Regions from separate parts of the Sphingomonas endolithica genome, predicted to be linked through region 3. Evidence: predicted binding sites of a transcription regulator. Region 3 holds the regulator's gene; each other region holds the start of a gene.
The links. The regulator LexA, encoded in region 3, represses DNA repair genes until DNA is damaged. The targets are predictions, from matches to a motif close to GTTCCNCNCTTGTTCT.
Positions count from the first base shown of each region.

Region 1: the regulator LexA is predicted to act here: its motif matches at 2,505-2,520, upstream of recA (recombinase RecA).
Region 2: the regulator LexA is predicted to act here: its motif matches at 1,789-1,804, upstream of radA (DNA repair protein RadA).
Region 4: the regulator LexA is predicted to act here: its motif matches at 2,234-2,249, upstream of NV382_RS18755 (Y-family DNA polymerase).

Region 1 covers NZ_CP103057.1:586,996-592,079, forward strand. Annotated here, with positions in the region: gene NV382_RS02875 (hybrid sensor histidine kinase/response regulator) at 1-2,008, shown strand, start outside; gene NV382_RS02880 (response regulator) at 2,110-2,463, shown strand; gene recA (recombinase RecA) at 2,595-3,704, shown strand; gene NV382_RS02890 (glutathione S-transferase family protein) at 3,860-4,486, shown strand; gene NV382_RS02895 (dicarboxylate/amino acid:cation symporter) at 4,628-5,084, opposite strand, start outside.
Region 2 covers NZ_CP103057.1:397,518-402,601, forward strand. Annotated here, with positions in the region: gene NV382_RS02050 (glycosyltransferase family 4 protein) at 1-413, opposite strand, end outside; gene NV382_RS02055 (glutathione S-transferase N-terminal domain-containing protein) at 483-1,187, shown strand; gene NV382_RS02060 (endonuclease domain-containing protein) at 1,273-1,698, opposite strand; gene radA (DNA repair protein RadA) at 1,826-3,202, shown strand; gene NV382_RS02070 (CvpA family protein) at 3,263-3,829, shown strand; gene NV382_RS02075 (iron-sulfur cluster assembly scaffold protein) at 3,826-4,263, shown strand; gene NV382_RS02080 (cation:proton antiporter domain-containing protein) at 4,263-5,084, shown strand, end outside.
Region 3 covers NZ_CP103057.1:935,574-940,657, forward strand. Annotated here, with positions in the region: gene NV382_RS04440 (TonB-dependent receptor) at 1-172, opposite strand, end outside; gene NV382_RS04445 (molybdopterin molybdotransferase MoeA) at 547-1,728, shown strand; gene lexA (transcriptional repressor LexA) at 1,784-2,470, shown strand; partial or broken gene NV382_RS04455 (ComEC/Rec2 family competence protein) at 2,478-4,634, opposite strand; gene gltX (glutamate--tRNA ligase) at 4,662-5,084, shown strand, end outside.
Region 4 covers NZ_CP103057.1:3,936,963-3,942,046, reverse strand. Annotated here, with positions in the region: gene NV382_RS18775 (cysteine synthase A) at 1-450, opposite strand, end outside; gene NV382_RS18770 (DUF1993 domain-containing protein) at 598-1,104, shown strand; gene NV382_RS18765 (DNA-deoxyinosine glycosylase) at 1,118-1,618, shown strand; gene NV382_RS18760 (acyl-CoA thioesterase) at 1,736-2,077, opposite strand; gene NV382_RS18755 (Y-family DNA polymerase) at 2,331-3,644, shown strand; gene NV382_RS18750 (hypothetical protein) at 3,751-4,134, shown strand; gene NV382_RS18745 (ParA family protein) at 4,221-4,934, shown strand; gene aat (leucyl/phenylalanyl-tRNA--protein transferase) at 5,021-5,084, shown strand, end outside.

The DNA.
Region 1 (5,084 bases), 350 kb from region 3:
AGCCTGGCGAGACGGCAGCGCCGCGCTCCAACGCCTCGTTGCACGCGGCATGCCGCTCGACGCGATGATCGAACGTGCAGGGGAGGCAGACGACCTGCTGATCTGGCGTTTCCGTGGCACCGAAGAACTGGATCTGGCGGCCAGGGTCGAATCCTTGATTGCCGGCCAGACGGGTGACCGGCTTGCCGCCGCCGGGATCATGACGGCCTTGCTAGGCCCCGACGGGCGCATCCGCAGCGCTAACCGCGTGTTCCGCGCCCGGGCGATGGGCCATGAGGAAGGCGCAGTTGCCGGACGTGACTTTGCGCGTTTCCTGATCACCGACACCGGCGGCAACGTGCATTTCGAACGCGAGGGGTTGGGCGGCGTGCCGCTGCGCGTGCTGCAGATCCCGTTCCTTGAAGGGGATGACGCGCCAATGCTCATCGTCCTGCTCGATGAGGAAGCGGGGGGCGCCGCGCCCGCGGTGGGCGACAGTTCGACATCCCATATTCGCAACCTCGTCAGCCTGATGCCATTCGGCATGGCGCTGGTCGGTCGCGATGGCCGCTTCATCCAGATGAACCACGCCTTTGCCCGGGCGGCGCAGGTCGATCCGGCCAGCCCACCGCTCTATCCCGGCGACCTGTTGGTGCGCGAGGACAAGGGCGTGGTGGCCGACGCGATCCGGCGCTTCGCGGGCGGCGCAACGCACTCGACCGATCTTGCCGTGCGGTTGAAGGACCATCCCGATGAACCCGTCGCTTTGTCGATCGCTGGCGCCCGGGGCTTGGGCGAAGCGGCCGTTCTGCTAAGCCTCAAGGACAATAATGAGGAGACGCGGCTGAAGCGCGAAGTGGCGCAGGCGACCAAGATGCAGGCGGTGGGCCAGTTGGCCGGGGGCGTCGCGCACGATTTCAACAATATCCTGACGGCCATCATCGGCCATTGCGATCTAATGTTGATGCGCCACACGCCGGGCGACAGTGATTATGACGACATCCAGCAGATCCGCGCCAATTCGAATCGTGCTGCCAGCTTGACGCGGCAGTTGCTCGCTTTTTCTCGCCAGCAGACGCTGCGGCCACAGGTGCTTCAGCTACCCGACGTCATATCCGAGGTCTCGAACCTGTTGAAGCGGCTGTTGGGTGAAACGGTGACGCTCACCGTCAAACATGGGCGCAATCTGGGGCCGGTACGCGCCGATCCGGGGCAGCTCGAACAGGTTGTCGTCAATCTCGCGGTAAATGCGCGCGATGCGATGGTGACTCGCAACGCTCGCGGCGGCGGCACGCTGTCGATCCAGACGATGGCCGTCTCTGCAGCAGAGGTCCGTCACATGGGCTCGGACATCCTGCCCATTGCCGACTATATCGCGCTGGCGATCGGAGACACGGGGACGGGCATCCCGGCCGACGTGTTGCCCAAGATCTTCGAGCCCTTCTTTACCACCAAGGAAGTCGGGAAGGGGACCGGGCTCGGCCTTTCGACGGTCTACGGTATCGTCAAGCAATCGGGCGGCTATATCTTCGCCGAGAACAACAAGACCGGCCCGGGCACGACCTTCACCATCTATCTGCCGGTCCACACCGCGACGAGCGCGCCGGAGCCGGTGCGCCCGCGCCTGGCAGCGACAGAGAAACCCGTCGACTTGTGGGGAACGGGGACGATCCTGCTGGTCGAGGACGAGGACATGGTCCGTACCATCGCGGACCGGGCGCTCAGCCGCCAAGGCTATACCGTGCTGACTGCAGAGCATGGTGAGGCGGCGCTGGAGGTGGTGGCGAACAGCGGCCGGCCCGATCTGCTCATCTCCGACGTGATGATGCCGATCATGGACGGTCCCACGATGGTCCGTCTGGTACGGCAGCGTTACCCCGATCTGCCGGTGCTGTTCATGTCCGGCTACGCCGAAGAGACGCTGCGCAAGTCGATCGACATCGACAATGTCCAGTTCCTGGCGAAACCCTTTTCGGTGCAGCAATTGGCCGAAGCGGCAAGGGCATTGTTGGCAGCGCAGCCATCCTGACCTTCCACCATGGCGTTCCCCGCGCGCGGCAAACGTGTCGTTTTGTATATCGCAGGCGAAATGACTTGGCGATGCCGCAAGCCTTTGTCTAAAGCCGGTTTATGACCGTGGTTCAGCGTATCCTTATCGTCGAAGACGAACCCCTCATCGCGATGATGCTCGAGGACTTTCTCGACGTACTCGGCAAGCAGCTGGCCGGGCAGGCCGACACGGTGGCCGATGCGCTGTCACTGATCGACAGGGGTGGCATCGATGCTGCGATCCTCGACGTGAACCTGCGCGGCGGCGAACAGAGCTGGCCGATCGCCGATGCGCTGACAGCCAGGAACGTACCTTTCGTGTTTGCGACCGGCGGCTCGCAAGAGGGGCTGATCGAAGCGCACCGCATGCGTCCGACATTGGCCAAGCCCTTCACCATGGATGGCGTTGCCAAGGCACTCGACAGCCTGGGCTGACAATACGGTAATCGCTACGGAGAGCGGTTGAACTAAGTATCGTTCCAGTCTTGTTCTATAAGAACAAATGCGATACAAGCTCCAACACGCATTGAACGCATCTGGCGTTCGGTATAGCGATGGAGGCTCCAGTGGCGGCATCTCTCAAGGTTATCGACGGCAAAATGGCAGCAGCAACAGACAAAGCGGGCGAGAAGGCCGCTGGCGAACGCGCCAAGGCACTCGAGGCGGCACTCGCGCAGATCGATCGTGCGTTCGGCAAGGGCTCGGCGATGAAGCTGGGCGCAAAGGAGACGATGCAGGTCGAGGTGATCTCGACCGGGTCGCTAGGGCTGGACATCGCGCTCGGCGTCGGCGGCCTGCCGCGCGGTCGCGTGATTGAAATTTATGGCCCGGAATCATCGGGTAAGACCACGCTGGCGCTGCATGTCATTGCCGAAGCTCAAAAGGGCGGTGGTACTGCGGCCTTCGTCGATGCCGAGCACGCGCTCGATCCGGTCTATGCCAAGAAGCTGGGCGTCAACATCGACGAGTTGATCGTGTCGCAACCCGACACCGGCGAGCAGGCGCTGGAGATCGTCGATACGCTGGTGCGCTCCAATGCGATCGATGTGCTGGTGGTCGATTCGGTCGCAGCGCTGGTGCCGCGGGCGGAAATCGAGGGTGAGATGGGCGACAGCCATGTTGGCCTGCAGGCGCGCTTGATGTCGCAATCGTTGCGCAAGCTCACCGGCTCGATCAGCCGTTCGCGCTGCATGGTGATCTTCATCAACCAGCTGCGCATGAAGATCGGCGTGATGTACGGCAATCCCGAGACCACCACCGGCGGCAACGCGCTGAAATTCTATGCTTCGGTCCGGCTGGACATTCGTCGCACCGGGCAGATCAAGGATCGCGACGAGATCATCGGCAACGCCACGCGCGTGAAGGTGGTCAAGAACAAGGTCGCGCCGCCGTTCAAGCAGGTCGAGTTCGACATCATGTACGGACAGGGCGTATCCAAGATCGGTGAGATCCTCGATCTCGGCGTCAAGGCGGGGCTAGTCGAGAAGTCGGGCGCCTGGTTCAGCTATGACAGCGTGCGCATCGGTCAGGGCCGTGAGAATTCGAAGACCTACCTCAAGGAGCATCCGGAAATGTGCGACCGCCTCGAACAGGCGATCCGCACGCGCACCGACAAGGTGGCTGAGGAGATGATGGTCGGCTCCGAACCGGACGAGGATGGCGACGACGAGATGTAATACCAGCGGCGTGAATGTGTCGCATGATTGGAAAGGCTCGCCCATGTGGCGGGCCTTTCGCGTTTGTAAGGGCGGCGAAGACGAAACGTCGCGGAATCGCCGACGATGACCTTCGTCTCCTTCACTGCTAGCAAGAGCAAAACGGGAGAGCGCACATGACCATCATCGTCCATCATCTGGAAAATTCGCGGTCGCAGCGCATCCTGTGGATGCTCGAGGAACTCAGTCTTCGCTACGAGATCAAGCGCTACGAGCGGAACAAGCAGACCATGCTCGCCCCGCCCGAACTGAAGAAGGTCCATCCGCTCGGCAAATCGCCGATGATCGTCGATGACGGCAAGGTGATCGTCGAAACTGGTGCGATCGTCGAATATCTTGTCGAAAAAGCTGATGGGAAACTGGGTGCGCCTGCCCATCGCGAGTCGGTGCTGCGCTATCGCCAGTTCCTGCATTACGCCGAAGGCTCGATGATGCCGCCGCTGTTGCTGCTGCTGGTCGTCGGCCGCATTCCGCTGTTCGGCAAACGTGCGTTGAAGCGCATCCAGCCGATGGTGAACGTGCACCTCGATTTTGTCGAATCGGAACTCGCCAGCCGCCCGTGGTTCGCCGGCGACCAGATGACCGCCGCCGACATCATGATGAGCTTTCCGCTCGAGGCGGCAACATCGCGAGCCGGCCTCGACTCGTCCCGTCCGGCAACGACAGCGTGGCTGGCCAAAATCCACGCACGGGCTGCCTACCAGACGGCACTGCAAAAGGGCGGACCTTACGCTTACGCGTGACCTTGTCTTTCTGTTCCCCGGTAAGCCCGAGGCCCAGCCGCGAGACGAAAATCGCAGGTGCTACGCTAACGAACTTAGACTTTACCAACTGGGCCCCGGCCTTCGCCGGGGAGCGAAAGCGGGAACGCCAGCATAGCAGCGTCAGCCGCCAAACCGATCCTCATCCACCGCGGGGCCATGTCCTGCGGGCACCGGCAAAGGATCGATCTCGGCAGGCTCCAGCACGTCGAGCTTGCCCTCCCACTTGGCGATCACTGCGCTTGCCACCGCGTTACCGACGACATTGGTCGCGCTGCGCCCCATGTCGAGGAAGTGGTCCACCGCCAGGATGAGCAGCAATCCCGCCTCTGGGATGTTGAAGAACGCCAGCGTCGCGGCAATCACCACCAGGCTGGCGCGCGGCACGCCGGCGACGCCCTTCGACGTTACCATCAGTACCAACAGCATGGTGATCTGCTGTCCGAGTGAGAGGTCGATGCCGTAGGCTTGGGCGATAAACATAACCGCGAACGTCATGTAGATCATCGAGCCGTCGAGGTTGAACGAATAGCCGAGCGGCAGGACGAAGCTGGCGATGCGCGGCGGCACGCCGAACCGG
Region 2 (5,084 bases), 540 kb from region 3:
ACGACGAACCCCAGTCCATAATAACCGGGATACGTTTCGAACCGCGTATGCAGCGACGCGACCGAGCCGATGTTGTGCGCACGCGCGTAGCTGACCGCGCGGTGGCCGAGCATTTCCGGCGCAGAGACGTGGATGATGTTCGGCGCGAAGTCGGCGATGTCGCGCCGGATGCTGCGCGGCAGGCCGGGCGCCATCTTGTATTCGGCGCGGCCGGGCAGCTTGATCGCGGGCACCTTCACCAGGTCGCCGGTGGGTGCGAAGGCCGGGCGCTTGCTGGTCGGCGAATAGACGCGCACATGCACGCCCTGCGACAACAGGTAACCGACCAGCAGGTTCAGCGCCTGATTGGCGCCATCCCGCGTATAATTATAGTTGCCGCTGAAAAGAGCGATACGGAGGTCGGACGGTTGCATGGTGCGCGGGGGCATAGCGAATGCGATGCGATGTGACTATCTTTGCGAAATCGCCGTGGAGAGTTGCTGATGACCGACCTGTCCGCTTACCCGATCACGAAGCTTTGGCAGCCGGCCGATCCGACACGCATACAATTATATTCGCTGCCGACGCCCAACGGCGTGAAGGCATCGATCATGCTGGAAGAGACCGGGCTGGCCTATGAGCCCCATCTGGTCGATTTCGCGAAGAACGATCAGAAATCGGAGGCGTTCGTCTCGCTCAATCCGAACGGCAAGATCCCGGCGATGATCGATCCCGACGGGCCGGGAGGCGAGCCGCTGGCGCTGTTCGAGAGCGGCGCGATCCTGCTGTATCTGGCCGAAAAGACGGGCAAGTTCTTGGGCCAGGGCCCGGCGGATCGCTGGCACGTCGTGCAATGGGTGATGTTCCAGATGGGTGGGGTCGGCCCGATGTTCGGGCAGCTCGGCTTCTTCAACAAGTTCGCGGGGAAGGACTGGGAGGATAAGCGGCCGCTGGCACGCTATGTCGACGAGGCCAAGCGGCTGCTGGGGGTGATGGACGCGGCGCTGGCGGGCAAGACGTGGTTCCTGGGGGAGGATTATTCGATCGCCGATGTCTCGATGATCAGGTGGGTCAACAATCTGATCACCTTCTACGAGGCGCGGGAGCTGGTGAGGTTCGAGGATTTCGCGCATGTCGGCGCGTGGCTGGAGCGGGGGCTGGCGCGACCGGCGGTGCAGCGGGGGTTGAAGATACCGGCGCGGGCGTAGGCTTGCTGCGCTCGCACCCACCCCTAGCCCCTCCCTTTCAGGGAGGGGGATCGCGTTGCGCTGGCAGCTGCCGTTCGTTCTCCTTTTAGGAAGGGGAATTGCGTCGCGATCGGGGTGTTCTTGGTCTCCCCTCCCTGGAAGGGAGGGGCTGGGGGTGGGTGCCGCCGAGGCACTCGGCGGCGACACGCAGGATATGCTCCGCGGCTCCTTCCGGATTGGCGAGGACGTCGCTGTTCCAGAGCCGGATGACGCGCCATCCTCGCGCTTCAAGATAGGCGGTACGTTCCGCGTCGTAGTCAGCTTGGTCGAGATGCTGGCTGCCATCGAATTCGATCGCCAGCTTCGCCGTGCGGTTGGCGAGATCGATGATGTAGCGCTCGTCGATTGAGAGCTGCCGTGTGAAGGCCGGGCGGTAGTGCGAGATCAAGCGCCAGATCGCGCGCTCTGCAGGAGTGGCCTCGCGGCGTAGCTCCCGGGCCCGGGCCGTCATCTGTTTCGATACGCGCCGCATCGAACAAGCGTAGAGGGGCAAGCTTCGCTCGCCAACCCACCCCTAACCCCTCCCTTTCAGGGAGGGGAACAGGAAGAGTGCGTTGCGGGTGTTCCCCTCCCGTTCTCTTTCTGCTACGTCGCTCCGCATGGCAAAACCTCAGAAGCGCTATGTCTGCCAATCCTGCGGGTCGGTGTCGCATCGCTGGGCGGGGCAGTGCGCCGATTGTTCCGAATGGAACACGCTGGTGGAAGAGGCGGGCGGCGGGAATGTCACGCCGTTCCAGGCCAAGCATAACCTGCAATCAGGCGGGCGATCGTTCCAGCTGGTCGGGCTGGATGCCGAGATCGCGCTGCCCGAGCGGATGGCGAGTGGGATCGCCGAGCTCGATCGCGCACTGGGTGGTGGGTTCGTCGAAGGGTCCGCGACGCTGATCGGCGGCGATCCGGGGATCGGCAAGTCGACATTGTTGCTGCAGGCGGCAGCGAAGATGGCGCTTGCCGGGCTGTCGGTCGCCTATGTCTCGGGCGAGGAAGCGGCGGACCAGGTGCGGTTGCGGGCGCGGCGGTTGGGGCTGGGGAATGCGCCGGTGCAATTGGCGGCGGCGACCTCCACGCGCGATATCCTCACCACGCTCGGGCAGGGCAATCCGCCCGCTTTGCTGGTGATCGACTCGATCCAGACGATGCATTCCGACCTGATCGAAGGCGCGCCGGGCACCGTCAGCCAAGTGCGCGCTTCGGCACAGGAACTGATCCGCTTCGCCAAGGAACGTGGCACCGCGGTGGTGCTGGTCGGTCATGTCACCAAGGACGGATCGATCGCGGGACCCCGCGTGCTCGAACATATGGTGGATACCGTGCTGAGCTTCGAGGGCGAGCGCAGCCATCAATATCGCATCCTGCGCGCGATCAAGAACCGCTTCGGCGGGACGGACGAGATCGGCGTGTTCGCGATGGTCGCGGAAGGCTTGGCCGAGATCGCCAATCCCTCGGCGCTGTTCCTGACGCAGCGCGACGAGAGCGTGACGGGCACGACGGTGTTCCCGGCGCTGGAAGGCACGCGACCTGTGCTGGTCGAGATCCAGGCACTGGTCGTGCGGCTGGCGAGCGGCGCGACGCCCAGGCGGGCGGTGGTCGGCTGGGATGCGGGGCGGCTGGCGATGGTGCTGGCGGTGCTCGAGGCGCGCTGTGGCCTCAGTTTCTCGACCTCGGAAGTGTATCTCAACATCGCCGGCGGATATCGCGTGCAGGATCCGGCGGCCGATCTGGCGGTGGCGGCGGCGTTGGTATCTGCGCTCAGCGAGCGGCCGGTGCCGGTCGATGCGGTGGCTTTCGGCGAGATCGCGCTGTCGGGCGAGCTGCGGCCGGTGGCGCATGGCGCGCTCAGGCTCAAGGAGGCAGGCAAATTGGGGTTCGAGCGCGCCCTGGTGCCCTCGGCGCTGGTGGGGGAGAAGACGTCGCTCAGCCTGACCGGGTTCCGGACGCTCGGCGCTTTCGTCGATCACATGCTCGGGCGTGGGTAGCGCGTTCGCGCTCTCGCCTCTATCTGTCTGCCACTTGGCTCGGGGCTTTAAGGCAGACGCATGGGACTATCCGCACTCGACATCCTTGTCCTGATCGCCGTGCTGGGCGCAGCGGGGATGGGGCTGATGCGCGGCTTCGTCAGCGAAGTGCTGTCGCTGTTCGCCTGGGTGGCGATCGTGTTCGCGATCAAGCTGTTCCACACGCCGGTGTCGTCCGCGCTGTCGGGTGTGGTCGGCACCGTATCGGGCGCGGCGGTGCTGGCCTTCGCGCTAATCGCGGGCATCACCTATTTCGGCGGCCGGATGGTGGCGTCGGCAATCGGTGACCGCACGCGGACCTCGGTACTCGGGCCGCTCGATCGCGCGCTTGGCTTCGGCTTTGGGGCAATCAAGGGGCTGATCCTGTCCAGCCTGCTGTTCCTGCTCGTCGTGCTGGTGACCGATACGGTGAGCGGCGGTCCGGCGAAACGCCCCTTCTGGCTGACGCAATCGCGGACCTATCCGTTGCTCAACTGGACCAGCGCGAGCATCGCCGATTTCGTCGATCGACGGCGCAAGGGTCAGCCGGTGTTCGGCCCGCGCGACAATGCGATCGAGGCGGACAATGTCACGGAGGATCGGCCATGAACGCGCCGCTCTACAATAAAGAGATCCTGCGGCTGGCGGCGACGATCCCGTATCAGGAGCGACTGGCCGAGCCGATGGGATCGGCCGAGAAGCGCTCGCCGATTTGCGGCAGCCGCGTGACCGTGGACATCAACCTGGGCGATGACGGGCGGGTGAGCGAGGTCGGCATGCTGGTGCGCGCCTGTGCGCTGGGGCAGGCTTCGTCGTCGCTGCTGTCGGCGGATGTGATCGGCAAGACCCCCGAGGAGCTGGCCGCGGCACGCGACGCTCTGACCGCGTGGCTGGCGGGCGAGGGGGCGCTGCCCGATTGGGCGGGGTTCGACCTGTTCCAGCCGGCGCTGCCGCATAGCGCCCGCCACGCCTCGATCCGGCTGGCGTTCGAGGCCGCGGCGGAGGCTGCCGCGCAGGCGCAGACGCCACGGGCGGTTTCCTGATGGATCATGCGACGACGTCACTGTTGCGCGATGCGGTCGTCCTGCTCGGCGCGGGGCTCGTGTTCGTGCTGATCTTCCGTCGCCTGGGGCTGGGTGCGACGCTGGGCTATCTGGTGGCGGGCGCGGTGGTCGGTCCGCACGTGCTCGGCCTGGTTGGCGATGCCGAGGCCAAGATCGGCGTGGCGGAGCTGGGTATCACGCTGCTGCTGTTCATCGTCGGGCTGGAGCTGAACCCGACGCGGCTCTGGCGGATGAAGCAGGAGATTTTCGGGCTCGGCGCGCTGCAGGTCGTGCTGTGCGGCGTGGCCGTGTCGCTGGTGGTGTGGCTGGCGACCAGCTCGTCGATCGCCGCGGCGCTCGCTTTGGGGCTGCCGCTGGCATTGTCGTCGACCGCGCAGGTGCTACCGATGCTGCAATCCGCCGGCCGCATGCGCACGCCGTTTGGCGAGCGGGCTTTCTCGATCCTGCTGTTCCAGGATCTGTCGATCGTGCCGCTGATCACCATCGTCGCGGTCATGTCGCGCAATCCGGCGGATGCCGCGGGGCCGCCGGGTTGGCTGCTGTTCATCTATACCCTGCTCGCGGTCGGCGGGCTGATCCTGGCCGGACGGTATTTGCTGCGGCCCTTGTTTGGCGTGATCGGCAATCTCGGTGAGCGCGAGATGTTCGTGTTCGCCGGGCTGTTCACGGTGATCGCCGCCGCGGCGATCATGGAAGCGCTGGGGCTGTCGACTGCTTTGGGCGCTTTCGTCGCCGGCGTGATGCTGGCCGACAGCCCGTACCGGCACGAACTGGAGGCGGATGTCGAGCCGTTCCGTTCG
Region 3 (5,084 bases):
TCTCGGAGCGGCGCTCCGCCGTCACCACCACTTCGCCTAGATCGCTGTCCGAACCGCTATCGGCGACCGCCACCTCCGTCGCGTTCTGCGCCGAAGCGGCAGTCGCGCCCAGCATCGCGCCGAATGCGGCCCCGACGAGCAGGGTGGATTTGATGACGGTCTTGTTCAACATGAGTGTCCCTTTGGTAAGTCGATTGATCAGTGCGCACGACGGTGCTCGTCACCGTTGACGGTGCCGGCTGTCTATCTCTGACGATCTATGTCCCGCGCTGGCGTCGCCCTAGGAGCCGATTAAGACCGAACCGTGACAACGCTGGACAGCCGTGGATGATGGCCGGCGGGTGTGTGATCTTGGCAACGGTGCCGCATAGCGAGGGCAATTCCCTACTTGGTTCCCCGGCGAAGGCCGGCGCCCCGTAGCGCCGCAGATGAAACGGGAATCAACGTGAGCAAACGACCGTTCTAAGCCTGGCCCCCGGCCGCCGCCCGGGGACAGTAGCCAAAAGCGCTCGACCTTCACCCACTTCCCACGATACGCCGGCCGCCATGACCCTGCTCCCCGTCACCGAAGCCCAGCAGCGCCTGTTCGCGCTCGCACCCCGCGCCCCTGCCGAGACCGTGCCACTCGCCCAAGCCGTCGGCCGCTGGGCCGCCGCCGACGTGCTGGCCGATCGCACGCAGCCGGTGACCGATCTGTCGGCGATGGACGGCTACGCGATCCGCTACGCCGACCGCGCCGGCCCGTTTACTTTGGTCGGCGAAAGCGCCGCTGGCCGCCCCTTCACCGGCCCGATAACGGCCGGCGAAACGGTACGCATCTTCACCGGCGCCGCCATGCCCGATGGCGCGGACAGCGTCCTCGTCCAAGAAGAAGCGTCGCGTGAGGGCGACACGATCCTCCTCGCCGGCGAAGGCCCCCGCCGACAGGGCGGCAACGTTCGCCGACGCGGGCTTGATTTCACCACCGGTGACCGGCTGATCGCTGAGGGCCAGCGCCTCACCCCCGCGCGGCTCGCCGTCGCCGCGATCGGCGGGCATGGGGCGATTGCTGTCGGTCGGCGGCTCAGGGTGGCGGTCGTGGCGACGGGCGACGAACTCGTTCCCGCCGGCACCCTCCTCGCCCCCGGTCAGCTGCCGGAATCCAACGGGCTGATGCTGGCGGCCATGCTCGCGCCCTGGCCGGTCGACGTGATCGACCTCGGCATCCTGCCCGATGACCTTGCGGTCATGACGGCGGCCTTTGCGGCGGTCGATGCCGACATCCTCGTCACCACCGGCGGCGCCTCGGTCGGCGATCACGATCTGGTGCGCCCGGCGCTGGAGGGTGCCGGGGGCAGCATCGATTTCTGGCGCATTGCGCTGCGCCCCGGCAAGCCGATGATGGCCGGGCGTCTCGGTAACACGGTGGTGCTCGGGCTCCCCGGCAATCCCGTGTCCGCCTTCGTCACCGCAACCCTGTTCCTGCTGCCGCTGATCGCGGCAATGTCCGGCGCGGCCGATCCGATGCCGCCGCCAATGCCTGCGCGCCTTGGCGAAGACATACCGGCGAACGATCATCGCACCGATTACCTGCGTGCGCAGTTACGCGACGGCTGCGTGTTCGTCTCGACGATCCAGGACAGCTCGATGCTGCTGACACTGGCGCGAGCGGACTGCCTGCTGATCCGTGCCGCGGGCGCGCCGGCGGCAAAGGCGGGCGACTCAGCGGAAATCCTCAACCTTGCTTGACTTGGTGGTGAACGTTCCATAAAGGTTCCTCGTCTGTTCTGACGGAGGAACGCCAATGCTAACGCGCAAGCAGCACGAGCTTATCTGCTTCATCCACGATCGCCTGGAGGAAACCGGCGTGTCGCCCTCGTTCGAGGAAATGAAGGAGGCGCTCGACCTAAAGTCGAAGTCGGGCGTGCACCGCCTGATCAGCGCGCTCGAGGAACGCGGCTTCATCCGTCGCCTGCCCAATCGCGCCCGCGCGCTGGAAATCCTCAAGATGCCCGAGCGTGGCGAGGTCGTGAAGCTGGCCAAGAAGGCGCCGCGGGTCGAGGCGCCGCAACCTTCTCAACAGCCGCCGCGCCCCGCCCCGGCCAACGATGTGATCGAGATCCCGCTACACGGCCGGATCGCCGCCGGCGTGCCGATCGAGGCGTTCGAAAGCGATGCGATGCTCTCGGTGCCTGCCGCCTTGCTCGGCAGCGGCGATCATTATGCGCTCGAAGTCTCCGGCGACTCGATGGTCGAGGCCGGCATTCTCGACGGCGATTACGCGCTGATCCGGCGTCAGGAAGTCGCGCGTGACGGCGAGATCGTCGTGGCACTGATCGAAGAGGCAGAGGCCACGCTCAAATATTTCCGCCGCGAAGGGGCGATGGTGCGGCTCGATCCCGCCAACCGCGCCTACGATCCACAGCGCTACGCCCCGCAGCAGGTGCGCGTACAGGGTAAGCTCGCCGGTCTGCTTCGCCGCTACGACTGATCGCCGCCGGGCGCCGCCGCCAGGGATGGCGGTCGCCCGGCCGGTAAACCGTCTCGACATGGCCGGTGGACAGCGTGATTGCGACGCCGCCGGTCTTGGCGAGCATGGACCGATCGAGCCGTAGCCAGCGCGGCGCGCAGCCTCGCGGCAAGCGCCGCTCGCTGACCACGATATCGGCCTCGCGGCACGCGGCGATCAACTCACCCGCCGGTACCAAATAGGCGCTGCGCGTCGCCAGGATCCGCCATGTCCGTCCGCCCGCGACGCGGTCGGTCAGGCACAAATCCCGGTTGCACCGCGCCTCGGGCTGTTCGGCCAGCAGCAGCGGCGTGCCGTCTACGCCGCCATTCTCCGCCAGCATGTCGGCGGTATAATCCCCCACCCGGTCGCGCAGCATGGCCAGCCTGCCCGCGGCGGTGCGCACCGCGACATGCCGCCCGTCGCCGGTCACCAGCAGGTCCGGCGCCGGTGTCAGCAAGGCCCAGCCAAGGCCGAGCAGCAACGGCGCGAGACCCAGCCGCCGCCAGCGCGTGCGCCACAGCGCCACCCACAACCCACCCATGACCATCAGGCCGTAAGCACCCACTGGCATCGCCGGCAGCGCCGCCACCGATCCCGGCAGCGCGGCCGTGGTCCGCGCCAGCCACAACAGCGATCGCAGCGACGCATTAGTCAACCACCACGCTGGCGCGCCGAGCCCCGCAGTGTCCAGCAGCAGCGCAAGGGCCTCCAGCGGCATGATCACGAAGGTGGTCAGCGGAATGGCGACGATGTTGGCCAGCGCGCCGTACAGCCCAGCCTTGTGGAAATGGAACAAGGCGATCGGCATCAGGGCCAGCTCGACGGCCAGCCCGGTCAGCACCAGCGACCCGATCCCACGCCCGAACGCCTGCAGCCGCCCCTCGCCCCGCGGCGCGAACCACGCCGTCACGCGGGGATGCTCGTGCAGCGCGACGATCGCGGTGATGGCGGCGAAGGACAGCTGGAAGCTTGGGCCCGCCACCGCCTCCGGCCAGAGCAGCATCACGACCAGGGCGCCGGCCGCGACCAGCCGCAACGTCATCGCCTCGCGCCCCATCGCCAGGGCGACGAGCACCAGCAGCGCCGCGACGCACGATCGGATCGTCGGCACCTGGCTGCCGGTCAGCAAGGTATAGCCGATCGCCGCCCCGGCACCCGCCGCCGCGGCGATCAGCGGCAGCCGGAAACGCAACGCCAGCCATGGGCTGAGCGCCAGCAGCCGCAGCACGACGAGCATCGTCGCCGCGACCACCGCGGTGATGTGCAGTCCGCTGACCGACAGCAGATGCGCCAGCCCCGAGCGCCGCATCGCCAGGGCATCTTCCTCGCTGATCGCCCCCTGGTCGCCGGTCGCGAGCGCACTCGCAATCCCTCCGGGACTGCCGTCGACGCGGCTTTCGATATGCTGCGACAATCGCGCCCGCAGGTCCGATCCCACCGCTTCGCCCGGCGTGACCACCACGACCGGCGCGAAGCCACGCCCGGTCCCGCCGATCCGGTCGAACCAGGCGGTGCGCGCATAGTCGTACGCCCCCGGCACCGCGGGCTCGGGCGGCGGCATCAGCCGCGCCCGCAGCCCGATGATGCTGCCGCGGGTCAGTCCTGCAGGCACATCCTTCTCCGCGAGATTGACGCGGATGAAGCCCGGCAGCGTGGTGAGCCGCCCCTGCCGATCGGTCACGGGTTCCATGATCCTGGTCGGCGCCAGCCGCAACCGCACCAGATCGCGCGCGGCGAGCGGTTCCAAGCTCTCGACCCGCGCTTCGAACGCGACGATCATCGGCCGCGTCAGCACCACGCCCGCCACCCCCTCCGCGCGCCACCATATCAGCGCCAGCCCTGCCATGACGCAAAGCGCACCGACGAACACGATCCGTGCCGCTCGCCCCCCGTGCGCCACCGCCATCCCGCCCAGCGCCGCCGCACCGCACAGCGACAGCACCATCATCCAGGTCCGCGGATCGGGCAGCAGGAACCAGGCGGCGATACCCGCGCCGAATGCCACCGGCAGCCACAGCACGATCTGGTCGCGCTCCGCCTCCAGCCAGCGCTCGATGCCCGCGTGCGCCTGCGAAAGCGCCGACCAAGCGGTTTGAAGCCGCCATGGTCGCGTGCTAGGGGCGTCGGCGGCAGAGCTGGCCATAGTCCTCAAGTCTGAAAGGATGCGCGGTTGAGCGCAATAGCCGAACCGGGAGCGATCGCTTCCGGCACCCCCCAGGCGACGAAAGTCGTCACGCGTTTCGCACCATCGCCGACAGGCTTCCTGCATATCGGCGGGGCGCGCACCGCCTTGTTCAACTGGCTGTTCGCGCGCCATCATGGCGGCGACTTCCTGCTGCGCATCGAGGATACCGATCGCGCGCGCTCGACCCAACCGGCGATCGACGCAATCCTCGATTCAATGACGTGGCTGGGCCTCGATTGGGACGGCGACACCGTCTACCAATTCGCCCGTGCCGCGCGCCATGCCGAGGTCGCCAATGAGCTGCTCGCCAGCGGGCACGCCTATAAATGCTATGCGACCGCCGAAGAGCTGACGGCGCTCCGCGAGAGCCAGAAGGCCGCCAAGCAGCCGATGCGCTATGACGGCCGC
Region 4 (5,084 bases), 1.1 Mb from region 3:
GATATTATCGAACTGGTTGGCCCAGATCGCGTTCGGCGTCTCCTCGGCCAAGCGCCGCGACGTGTGGACGAAATGGCCTGGGTTCGAATAGGGCGCCGCCGGCACCAGCACCAGCTCCGCCCCCAAGGCCCGCAACGTGTCCATCTTCTCGCGCGATTGCGTCTCGGGCATGACGATGATCGTCCGGTACCCCTTGGCATTGGCGACCAGCGCAAGGCCGATCCCGGTATTCCCCGCCGTCCCCTCGACGATCGTCCCACCGGGCTGGATCATGCCGCGTGCCTCGGCATCCTCGACGATCGCCAGCGCCGCGCGATCCTTGACCGACGCGCCGGGATTAGCGAACTCGCACTTGGCAAAGATATCGCACCCGGTCGCCTCACTCGGCCCCTTCAGCCGGACGAGCGGGGTGTTGCCTATCAAAGCGAGCGTATCGGATGTGGTGTGCATCGGCTCTAAATAGGCCGCGAGGGCGATCCGGCAATCCATCCTTTGGTGCCCGCCCGCATAGCATCGCTTTGCCACCGTGATCGCGCGCAATGGTTGCTAGCCCGTCGCTGGACCCCATCTACGGCGCGACAACCGGGGGAAATCATCATGGCGACCGAACTTTACGATCTTACCGTACCGGCATTCCTTCGCGGCTTCGGCGCAATGTCCGCTTTTCTCACCAAAAGCGAGGCCTGGGCCGGCGAGCAAGGCATCGACCCCGCCGACCTGCTCACCGCGCGTCTGTATGAGGATATGGCCCCGCTCACCGCCCAGGTGCAACGCGCCAGCGACTCCGCCAAGTTCACCGTCCTGCGCATCGGCGGCGTTGAGGCCCCGGCTATGCCTGACGAGGAAGTCACCTTCGCCGATCTGCAGGCACGCATCGCCAAGACGGTGGACTTGCTACGCTGGGTCGCGCCTGAGGCAATGAACGGGCAGGAGGACAAGCCGGTAACGCTCACCACGCCCACCCGCTCGCTCGAATTCACCGGCCGCAGCTACGCGCTCGGCTTCGTACTCCCGAACTTCTATTTTCACCTGACCACGGCTTACGCAATCCTGCGCATGAAGGGCGTGCCGCTCGGCAAGCTGGATTATCTCGGCCGCGCCTGAACCGGCACGCAGCATGACGACGCCACAAACCAAGCGCAGCTTCCCGCCTGTGGTGGATGCTGACACGCGCCTGTTGGTGCTGGGCAGCCTGCCGGGCGATCGATCGCTGGCCGCGGCGCGGTATTATGCGCACCCGCAGAACCAATTCTGGCAGCTTATGTCGGCGGTGATCGATGTCGACCTGCCAAGCCTGGACTACGATGCGCGACTGGCGGCGTTGCGCACCGCGCGGGTGGGCTTGTGGGATGTTGTCGCCAGCGCGGCGCGGCCCGGCAGCAGCGACGCCGCGATTCGCGATGTCGTCGGTAACGATCTGCCCGCGTTGATCGCGACATTGCCGGCGCTACAGGCGGTCGCATTCAACGGCGCGACCGCGCATCGCCATGGCATGCGGCTGTTGGGCACTGCCGCGGAGCGGCTGTCGACGGTCGCGCTGCCCTCGAGCAGCCCGCTGCACACGGTTGGCGTCGAGGCAAAGCTGCCGGCTTGGTTGGCGCTGCGGGTGTTTCTTTAGCTTGGGCGCAACGACTTAGGTTTTGCTTCATCCCCACCGTTCGTGTCGAGCGACGTCGAGACACCAGTCAGGTGCAGGTGTCTCGACGTCGCTCGACACGAACGGGGTGGTTCAAGGTCAATCCTTGTCGAAGAACAAATCCGCCACGCTCTGCGCGATCCGCGCCGGGCGGTGCGTCTTGGCATCGACGCAGCACCAGCTCGATTGCACCTCGGCCAACACTTCCTCGCCGCGCTTGATGATCGTCTGGTAGAAAGCGCGTGCGCCCTGCACCTTTTCGAGCAGCACGGTCGCGATGACCTCATCGTCGAGGAACGTCGGCTTGCGGTAGGTAATCTCGTGCTTCAACGCGACCCACAGGTTCGCCGCGACGGCCTCGGCCGGCGCGAAGCGTTGCCAATGGCTCACCACCGCATCCTGCACCCACTTGAGATAGCTGGCATTGTTGACATGACCCATGAAGTCGATGTCGGCGGGATCGATCCCGATCGGGAAGCTATGGGGAATGGCGTGGCTCACGCATCGGCCCTAGCAGGTAAACCGTTACTACGCGATGACTTTTACGGTTTTCATGTTGCTGGCTGGCAATCGATCTTACCTGTTCCAGACTATTACGTTCTGCTAATGTTCCAAGATGGAGTGTTGTTCCGAGTCGCTGGCGCATGACGCCGAACACGGTCGGAGCGATGGTACTCCGGCCCCGGCTGAGCGGTTGGCGAGCGACGTCTCGCGCGCCGGGCACGATCTTCCGCCCCGGCCGCTGCGGTGGCTGTTCCTCGATCTCAACAGCTATTTCGCCAGCGTCGAGCAGCAGATCGATCCTGCCTTACGTGGCAAGCCGGTGCTGGTGGCGCCGATCGACAGCGACACCACGGTTGCCATTGCTGCCAGCGTGGAAGCGAAGCGGTACGGCATCTCCACCGGCACCCCGGTGTGGGAAGCCAAGAGGTTGTGCCGCGACCTGATCGTTACGCCCGCACGGCACGAGGAATATGTCCGGTTCCACGACCGGATCGTAGCGGAGATCTGGCGCCAAATCCCGGTGACGATGGTGTGTTCGATCGACGAGGTCGCGTGTCGCCTGCTCGACAATGAGAACAGCGTCGCCGCCGCCACCGCTTTAGCCCGTCGCATCAAGGCCGGTATCCTCGCCAATGTTGGCGAGTGCCTGACCAGTTCCATCGGCATCGCACCCAACCGGCTGCTGGCCAAGCTTGCATCCGACATGCAGAAGCCGGACGGTCTCGTCGTGCTGGATGCCGCGACATTGCCCCAGCGCCTGTACGACATGCCGCTGCGCGATATCTGCGGCATTGGCGCGAAGATGGAGCGGCGTCTCGCGCGCGATGGCATCAACGACATTCGCCAATTGTGCGAGCGCCGGCCGCGCGATGCCGGCACCGCCTGGGGCGGGACTAACGGCGACCGGCTGTGGTACCTGCTTCACGGCGTCGACCTGCCGGACAAGCCGACGCAAAGCCGCAGCATCGGGCACAGCCACGTGCTGTCGCCGGGCAAGCGTGGGGTAGAGCCGGTCCGTCTCACCGCGCGGCGGCTGGCATTGAAAGCAACCAGCCGGCTCCGCCGCAAAGCGTACCGCAGTCGGCTGCTCGTGCTGCATGCCCGCTTCGAGGATGACAAATCGACCTGGCGCGCGAGCCAGAAACTGGCGGCGACTCAGGATAGTTTTGCCGTGCTGGCCGCACTGGAATTGCTGTTTCCGCGCCTGATCGCTGCCGGACGCACGCGGCCGGGCGATTTCCAGATCCGCATGATCGGCGTCACGCTGGCCGAGATCGAGCCGCTGGCGGGCGAGCAGGCATCTTTGTTCGAGCGGCTCGATCCCGACGATCCGCTCGCGCGTGAGACGCGCACGCTGTCGCTCAGCCGCGCGATGGATCGGATCAACGAACGGTTCGGGCGCAATGCGGTCAGCCTTGGGCCGCAATCCGGCGGGCGCATCGATCGCGTCGGCACCAAGATCGCTTTTGGCCGCATTCCCGATCTGGATGAATTCCACGAATGATCGGGCCTGAATGAACCAACATGAATGTTGCGCTGCACATACCAAAACGCATTGTTTCTACTCGGCCGCTTGACGATCCGTTCCGCGTGCGCGAAGCAGCGCGCGCATGAAAACGCTCCTCCCCAGCCTCGCCGCGGTCGCGCTTCTCGCGCTCTCCGCTTGTGACAACAAGGACCCGCAAGTGGTCAGCAGCCAGGCGCCGGACCCGCAGGCCGCAGCGCTCGCCAACGCTGCCCCGGTCGAATTGCCGCCGTCGATCAAGGCGGACGTCACGTTCCGGTGCAACCCCGGCAACAGCTTGGCTTTCGTCACCTTCTTCGAAGGCGACAAGCAGGCTTTGGTCCGCACCGACAAGGCTGGAACCGCGACCAAGCTGACCGCCGAGGAAGCCGGCCAGCCGCTGAAGGCCGAGGGTTATGAACTGACCGGCACGCCGAAGCTCGCGACGCTGACTTTGCCGGGCAAGGGCAAGCTGACCTGCAAGGCCTGATTTTTCGCATCTGAACATGTCGGCCGGCGGAGCGATCCGCCGGCCTTTTTCTTGCGCGCCGGGCTTCGCTGCGTCACCATGCCGCCATGGCGACCATCGCGATCTACAGTCTGAAAGGCGGCGTCGGCAAAACGACGATCGCGGTAAACCTGGCCTATGCATCGGCGACCTTGTCGTCGCGCCGCACCTTGCTGTGGGATCTCGATCCGCAGGCTGCCTCCACTTACCTGCTCAGCAGCGCCCGCACGCGGGAGCAGGCGCAATCGGTATTCTCCAAGGACGTCGAGCCGCAGAAGCTCATCCGCCATACTGCGATCGACCGGCTCGCCCTGCTGCCGGCCGATCCGTCGCTACGTGGGCTCGATCTGCTGCTGCACGAACTCGACAAGAAAAAACGGCTGCAGAAATTGCTGACCGGCCTGGGCGGTGCGTTCGACCGGATCCTGCTCGATTGCCCGCCGGGCCTGACCCGGACGAGCGACCAGATCATGCATGCCGCCGACGTGATCGTCGTGCCAGTCATCCCTTCGCCGCTGTCCGAACGCGCCTTGGCCGAGGTGATGAAGCACCATGATGGCAAGGCTGTGATCCTGCCGGTGCATTCGATGGTCGATCGCCGCCGCAAGCTGCACGCCGAGGCATTGGCCCGACACCCTGACTGGCAGGTCATTCCCATGGCGAGCACGGTGGAGGCGATGACGGTCCGTCGTGCGCCGGTCGCCAGCTTTGCCGGCCGATCGGCCGCCGCGCAGGGCTTCGCCATGTTGTGGCAGGCAATCGAACGCCGCCTGGCGACGTGACGCATACGCCGTCAGCCGCACCGTACGACGTCGTAGCGCTCGATGCACAGCTCGTCCTGCGAGCCTATAGCGTCGGGGTTTTCCCCATGGCCGATGCGCGCGATGCGGACAGCGTGTATTGGGTAGAACCGCGCCGACGCGCGATCCTGC